One region of the Oryzibacillus soli genome, then DNA from elsewhere that is predicted to be linked to it. Evidence: riboswitches for the same ligand, from Rfam matches in the RefSeq annotation. Region 1 holds a riboswitch; the other holds the start of a gene.
What was found. Region 1 has a riboswitch for S-adenosylmethionine ahead of metA (homoserine O-acetyltransferase MetA). Riboswitches for the same ligand answer to the same signal wherever they lie in the genome.
Positions count from the first base shown of each region.

Region 1 (3,536 bases):
AGCGCCAGCGTCTTCATGCCTCTCATCAAGAGCCAAGCATCCTGCGGCCCCAGCACGGCACCGATGGAATTGTGCAGGAAGGCCACCTGCTCGGACAGCTCCTTGCCCTTGGTGACGATCAGGCCCGCCAGAACGTCGTTATGTCCGCCCAGATACTTGGTGGCGCTGTGGATGACAATGTCGGCTCCAAGCTCGATGGGGCGCTGGAAGAAAGGCGTCAGGAGCGTATTGTCCACGATGGTCAGCAGACCATGTCGCTTGGCCCAGGTGCTGACCTTCTCGATGTCGGTCACCATCATGAGCGGGTTGGTCGGGGTTTCGATCAGCACGGCTTTAGTGGAGGGAGTCCGCTCCGATTCAAGCGCGTCCAGGTCGTTGGTATCCACGTAGGTAGCCGTAATGCCGAACCGGCTCATGATTTTCTCCAGCAGGCGGTAAGTGCCTCCGTACAAGTCCAGGGAGACAATCAGATGATCCCCTTGGCTGAACAGGGCGAAGATGGTCTGCAGCGAAGCCATGCCGGAGCTGGAGGCGAACCCGGCATCTCCGGATTCCAGCTGGGCGATGGCATCCTCCAGAATGGTCCGGGTCGGGTTCTTCGTGCGCGTATAGTCGAACCCTGTGCTCTGTCCCAGCTTTGGGTGGCGATAAGCGGTGGAGTGATAGATCGGGTAGCTGACTGCTCCCGTGACCGGCTCGGAGATGGAACCGATCTGGGCTAACCGGCTTTCGATTTTCATAGATAGTATCCCCCTCGTTTTAATGAGCTATATTCCGGAAAAAGAGGCAAGCCCGGGCGGTTCCGGCGCTTGCCATCGGCCGTCTGGCCGGTTGCGGCTGTAGACACCAGGCCTTAGATGCCTGCTCCTGAATCGTGATCAGGTCCGCCCGACAGGGCCGGGACGAGATCCTTGGAAGCCGACTTCTTCAACTGCTTCAGATCGTAAGGCGTTTCCTGGTAGACATAGTAGTTCAGCCAGTTGGAGAACAGGAGGTTCGCATGGGCTCTCCAGGTGATGGGCGGCTGCTTGGTGGGATCGTTGTTAGGATAGTAATTCTTCGGAACGTCGATCTCCATCCCTTTGTTCACGTCACGGTCATATTCCCACTTCAAGGTACAGGGATCGTATTCCGAGTGGCCGGTGACGAAGATCTGGCGCCCGTCCTTGGTAGCGACGATGTAAACGCCGGCCTCGTCGGATTCGGAGAGGATATCCAGCTCCCCGATCTTCTCGATATCCTCCCGGCGTACTTCGGTATGGCGGGATTGGGGGACCAGATACAGCTCGTCGAAGCCGCGGAGCAGCTTCACGTTGGATTTATTGATCCGGTGGGGGAAGACGCCGAACATCTTCTCTTCTAACGGATACTTGGGAACGCCGAAGTGATGGTACAATCCCGCTTGGGAAGCCCAACAGATATGCAGCGTGGAGGTCACGTTCTCCTTGCTCCAGTCCATGATCCGCTGTAGTTCCTCCCAATAGGTCACATCCTCGAACTCCAGCGTCTCCACCGGAGCACCGGTAATGATCATGCCATCGAACTGCTGGTCGGAGACTTCGTCGAAGGTCTTGTAGAACATGTTCAGATGGTCCGCCGAGGTATTCTTGGACACATGGGTTGCCGGGTGCAGGAGCTCGAATTCCACCTGCAGCGGCGTATTGGACAGAAGGCGCAGGATCTGGGTCTCGGTCGTTTCCTTGGTAGGCATCAGGTTCAGGATGGCGATCCTTAGCGGACGGATGTCCTGGTGGAACGCCACGGTTTCGTCCATGACGAAAATGTTCTCGTTAATCAACACTTCTTTGGCCGGCAAATGGTCGGGAATCTTGATGGGCATCCGTCTCTCGCTCCTTCAAATATGGGATGGGGCAAGCCCCTTGAAACATAAAAAACCTTTCTCGAATGGAGAAAGGTTCCGATTTGCAGGAGGAATAGCAAAGATCGTCCCTTTCTCATCTCTCAGAAGCCGCAAAGCTCCTGCAAGAATTAGCACCGTACACAGCTAGCTGTGCCGGTTGCCGGGTATCATCGGGCCAGTCCCTCCACCTACTCTTGATAAGAAAGTTTTTTAGTTTGATTCTTACTGTACCTGTAAAAGGTTCTTACGTCAAGGTATTTTAGACAATTTTTCGGATAAGAATTCTTCTTCCGAAACGAGTGCTTTTGGGGCAAAAAGGATGCAAATTGAAGTACCGGAAATACTAGTTCCCGAATACTATACAGTGCATACTTGCGAAGGATTCCGGGGCATGGAAATGTAGCTTGCCGGGAGGTTGAAAATCCTTGGCAGGGAAGGTGTCGAAGCCCCGCCGTTCCTATGAAAATTGCTTATTGAAAAGTTTCGAAGCGGGAGCTATACTAACGAGTGTCTCACAAAAAGATCCCTTGCCGGGATCTCAAAAAAACTGTCATTTTGAGGTGAGTTCCAGTATGGACGGAAACCCAGCGAGGTTAAGACGGACGAACGATCATAAACCGTATACGTTGAAAACCAGTTGGCGCCTCCGCCATGCCTGATTCGGAGTTTCCACATGCCGACTGGTGTTTCGCGTTGTCCCGTTCCGTTCTTGCCATCCGGGGAAATGCGAATAACTTGAGGAGTGGTGACAATGAAGGTGCGCCTCGTGCAAAACGGGGTTTTTACGCTCTTGGATGACGTAAAAACCGCCACCTACCCGCCGGAAAACGGCTTTTACTGGATTGATGCCCAGGTTGACGAGCTCTTGGAGCTCCAGCCTCTGTTCAATCTTCATGAGCTGGCCATTGAAGACTGCATGAACGAAGAAGAGCAGCGGCCGAAGCTTGAGATCTTCGACACCCATTATTTCGTCGTGGTTAACAGCATCCGCTATGACGATGAAGAGATCTTCCTCCGGGAACTCAACATCTTCATGGGCAAGCATTATGTCATTACCGCCACCAAGCAGAAGCTTCGGGAGATTCGCTCCATCAAGCCCATTCTGCTCGAGGAAGAGATCAATACCGGCGACAAGTTTCTCTATCATCTATTGGATCTGGTCGTGGACAACTACTTTACGGTCGGCTACCGGATCGAATCGAAGATTGAGAAGCTGGATGAGGACATTCTGTTACATCCGAGAAAGTCCCATCAGAATGAAATCATCGGCTTGCGAAGCGAGATCATGTGGCTGAAGAATGTGCTTGGCCCGCAGCGGAACGTGATCATGGCTCTGTCGAAGAAGGATCTTCGCCTGATTGACGAGGATCTGCAGAAGTACTTTAACGATATCTACGAGAATGCCGTCAAGATCCATGAGACCTTCGATACGTTCCGGGATCTGATCGGCAACTTGCGCGAGGCCTACCAGCTGTCCCTGTCCAACCGGATGAACGACATCATGCGGATGTTCACGGCGCTGACCACCATCTTCATGCCGATGACCGTTATCACCGGCTTGTACGGCATGAACTTCAAGCATATGCCCGAGACGGAATGGAAGTACGGCTATTATGTGGTTCTTGGCTTATTAATCTCCGTCGGTGCGGCGATGTTCTATCTGTTCCGCAAGAAG
Region 1 is NZ_JBPPGJ010000008.1:226,459-229,994, reverse strand. Features, by position in the region: gene ACSEXW_RS13060 (aminotransferase class I/II-fold pyridoxal phosphate-dependent enzyme) at 1-740, opposite strand, end outside; gene metA (homoserine O-acetyltransferase MetA) at 854-1,840, opposite strand; SAM riboswitch class I at 1,953-2,065, opposite strand; gene corA (magnesium/cobalt transporter CorA) at 2,613-3,536, shown strand, end outside.

Region 2 (3,536 bases), on a different contig from region 1:
GCTTCGGGCTGGGCTACTGGTTCGACCGGGTTCTCTTGACCTCCCTGAAGGATGACTTGACCCAAGCCTACAACCGGAGGTTCGTCACCCGCACGATGCCTTCCCTGCTGGCGAAGGCAACCCGGCGCCAGGCCTCGATCAGCATCACGCTGATCGACTGCGACGATTTCAAGAAGATCAACGACCAGTGCGGACATGCCGTCGGCGACCTGGTGCTTCAGGGCGTATCGCGTCTGCTCATCACCAATATCCGACGTGACGATTACGTCGTGCGCTGGGGAGGGGACGAGTTCCTGGTCATTGCGGACTATGCCGACCACTCCGTCACCCAAGTGATGATGGACAGGCTGGAGCACGAGCTGGCTCTGCTGTCCAAAGAGATGAATTTCCCGCTTTCCGTCTCCGTTGGAACCGCTGTCTTTCCGTCCGATGCCTCCAAGCTGGAGGATCTGATCCGCATTGCCGACCACCGCATGTATGAGAAAAAGCACGACGCCAAGGGTTCTCCCGCCGCCGTCAGTTGACCATAACGAAGCGAAGCCTCCGGATCCCGGAGGCTTTGTTTCGTTTGGTCCCCCGCCCGACCGGGAGGACCGGTCAATCATCGTCCCCGCACCAAAAAACCCCGGGGCGGCTCAAGGCCGCTCCCGGGGTTCCGATGGAGGCGAAGCTTATTTCTTGAAGATGCCGAACGGCTTGCCCACCGGCAGGAAGACCCGGCCGAAGTGGTTGTTCAGGACGTTGGCGCCGGAGCCGTAGAAGGATACGATCGCGATGAACAGCTCGGATACGGCGGCCAGCTTGTGGGTGAAGTCTTCGGCGATGCCGAAGGTGCTCAGGGAGAGGCCGATGAACAGGAAGTCGATCAGCACGAAGATGATGAAGAGCACTTTGTTCGCTTCCATGGCACCGATGGTCATGAACAGGGTGAAGATCAGGTAGCCGACGAAGGCGAAGCCCAACTGATGGGTATCCACGTTCTTGGCCAATGCCTCGCCGAATACGCCCATCTTGATCATCCAGGAGGCGGCTACGCCGAACCAGAAGAAGGCGTACGCGCCGAAGGCGGTGGTGCCGAAGTGATTGCCCCGCTTGGAATCCTCGATGCAGGCGAACAATTGGGCGAAGGCGCCCAGGAAGATCGCCCAAGGTATGACATAGGACAAGCCGGTGGTCCACTCCAGCTTCTGGCTGGAGGCCACCAGGGTGACCATGGCCAAGCCGAACAGACCGATGGCGGACGGATCGGCATTCGTAATCTTCACTTGCTGCGGATTGCTCATTAGCTTGCTTTCCTCCTAGACCTCTTCATAGTTAACGTTAAACATACTTCTCCATTCTCTCAGAATTCGACATGAAACTCGAGTGAACAATTTCGTAACTTTATCACAATATCTCCAAAGTTCGGATGGTCAATTCCTGAAAATTCCTGAAAATAAATGCTTTACAGCACCCCGCTGGTTGATTATAATTACACCCAGTACCCGTTAATTCGGATGGGCGTTCTTGGAATCCGCGAACGGTGCTCCATAACTTCATACTGTTATTCCAATCCCATTGGAATACTTCTTATCAAGAGAGGCGGAGGGTAAAGGCCCTATGAAGCCCGGCAACCGGTCATCCGGAGCAATCGACGCGTGCAAGCGGCGTCCGCTCGGATCGGCGTCTTGGTGCCAATTCCTTCGGAACCGTGCCCGGTTCCGGCAGATGAGAAGGGATACGACCGCTTCAGCCCATGCTGACGACTGCCCCTTTTTGCTCTGCGAAAAGGGGCTTTTTATGTCCAAGGAGGTGGATCCGTTGATCCGGCTGGAACACATCGAGAAATCCTATACCGTCGGCAAGCTGACCGTTCCCGCACTGCGCCGCGTCGATCTGGACGTCAAGCAAGGGGAAATCTTCGGCGTCATCGGCCATTCCGGCGCCGGCAAGAGCACTCTGATCCGCTGCATCAACCTGCTGGAGCGCCCGACTGAAGGCCGGGTGTTCGTCGACGGCGTCGAGCTCTCCGCGCTGCCGGACAAGAGGCTGCAGGAGGAGCGGCGGAAGATCGGCATGATCTTCCAGCACTTCAATCTGCTCTCGTCCGCGACGGTGGCCAAGAACGTGGCCTTCCCTCTGGAGCTGGCCGGGCTGCCCAAGGCCGATATCCGGGACCGGGTCCGGTCGCTGCTCGCGCTGGTCGGCTTGGAGGAGCACGCGGATAAGTATCCGTCCCAGCTCTCCGGCGGCCAGAAGCAGCGGGTGGGCATTGCCCGGGCCTTGGCCAACGAGCCCAAGGTGCTGCTCTGCGACGAAGCCACCTCGGCGCTGGATCCGCAGACGACCAATTCCATCCTGGCGCTCCTGCTCGACATCAACAAGAAGCTGGGTCTCACCATCGTGCTGATCACCCATGAGATGCACGTGATCCGCTCCATCTGCGACCGGGTGGCGGTCATCGACGGCGGGACCATCGTGGAGGAAGGTCCGGTGACGGAGGTGTTCCTGAAGCCCCAGCATCCGACCACCAAGGATTTCGTGGAGCAGGTGGCCGACCGCTTCGAGCTGAAGGAAGCCCTGGCCCACGAGAAAGCGGCGGGCAGCCGGAGCATCGTGCGCATCACCTACCTGGGCGAGACCACCTATGAGCCGGTGCTGTTCGAGGCCGCCCGGGAGACAGGGACCCCGATCTCCATTCTTCAGGGGACCATCTCCCGCATGAAGGATACGCCGTACGGCCAGCTGGTGGTGGAGTTCGGCGGCTCCGATTCCCAGGTGTCCGACACCATTACCCTTCTGCGTACGCGCGGATTCGATGTGGAGGTGCTCTAGCATGGATTGGTTCCAAAATGTCGACCCCTCCGAAATCTGGGAGGCTACTAGGGCCACCCTGACCATGCTGGGCCTGTCGGCCCTGTTCACGGTCGTGATCGGCCTTCCCTTGGGGATCGTGCTGTTTATGACGTCCAAGGGACAGATTTTGCAGAACCGGACGCTCTACCTGCTGCTGTCCTTCGTCGTCAACGTGGTGCGCTCCGTGCCCTTCGTCATCCTGATGATTCTCGTCATGCCGTTCACCAAGGTGCTGGTCGGCACCACCATCGAGGTTAAGGGCTCCATCCCGCCTCTGGTCATCGCCGCCGCCCCCTTCTTCGCCCGGCTGGTGGAAACCACGCTGCGCGAGATCGACAAGGGCGTCATCGAGGCCGCCCGGGCCATGGGCGCCTCCAACGGGCAGATCATCCGCAAGGTGCTGCTGCCGGAATCCGTGCCGGGGCTCATCGCCGGCATCACCATCACCACCGTCACCCTGGTTTCGTACACCGCCATGTCCGGCGTCATCGGAGGCGGGGGCCTGGGAGATCTGGCCATCCGGTACGGCTACCAGCGCTTCATGCCCGACGTTATGTGGGTCACGGTCATTATTCTGGTCATTCTGGTACAGCTGCTGCAGACCTTCGGAGACCGACTGGTTCTGCGCTTCAGCCGCAAGTAATCCCCCTTCGCGAAGGAAAAATAGAGCCTCGGAGCCATATCCGACCCTTCGCGGGGAT
Region 2 is NZ_JBPPGJ010000003.1:62,195-65,730, forward strand. Features, by position in the region: gene ACSEXW_RS04470 (GGDEF domain-containing protein) at 1-524, shown strand, start outside; gene ACSEXW_RS04475 (acetate uptake transporter) at 672-1,283, opposite strand; SAM riboswitch class I at 1,567-1,714, shown strand; gene ACSEXW_RS04480 (methionine ABC transporter ATP-binding protein) at 1,801-2,814, shown strand; gene ACSEXW_RS04485 (methionine ABC transporter permease) at 2,816-3,478, shown strand.
Region 2: linked by a shared signal. The riboswitch ahead of ACSEXW_RS04480 (methionine ABC transporter ATP-binding protein) and the one ahead of metA (homoserine O-acetyltransferase MetA) in region 1 are both predicted to bind S-adenosylmethionine.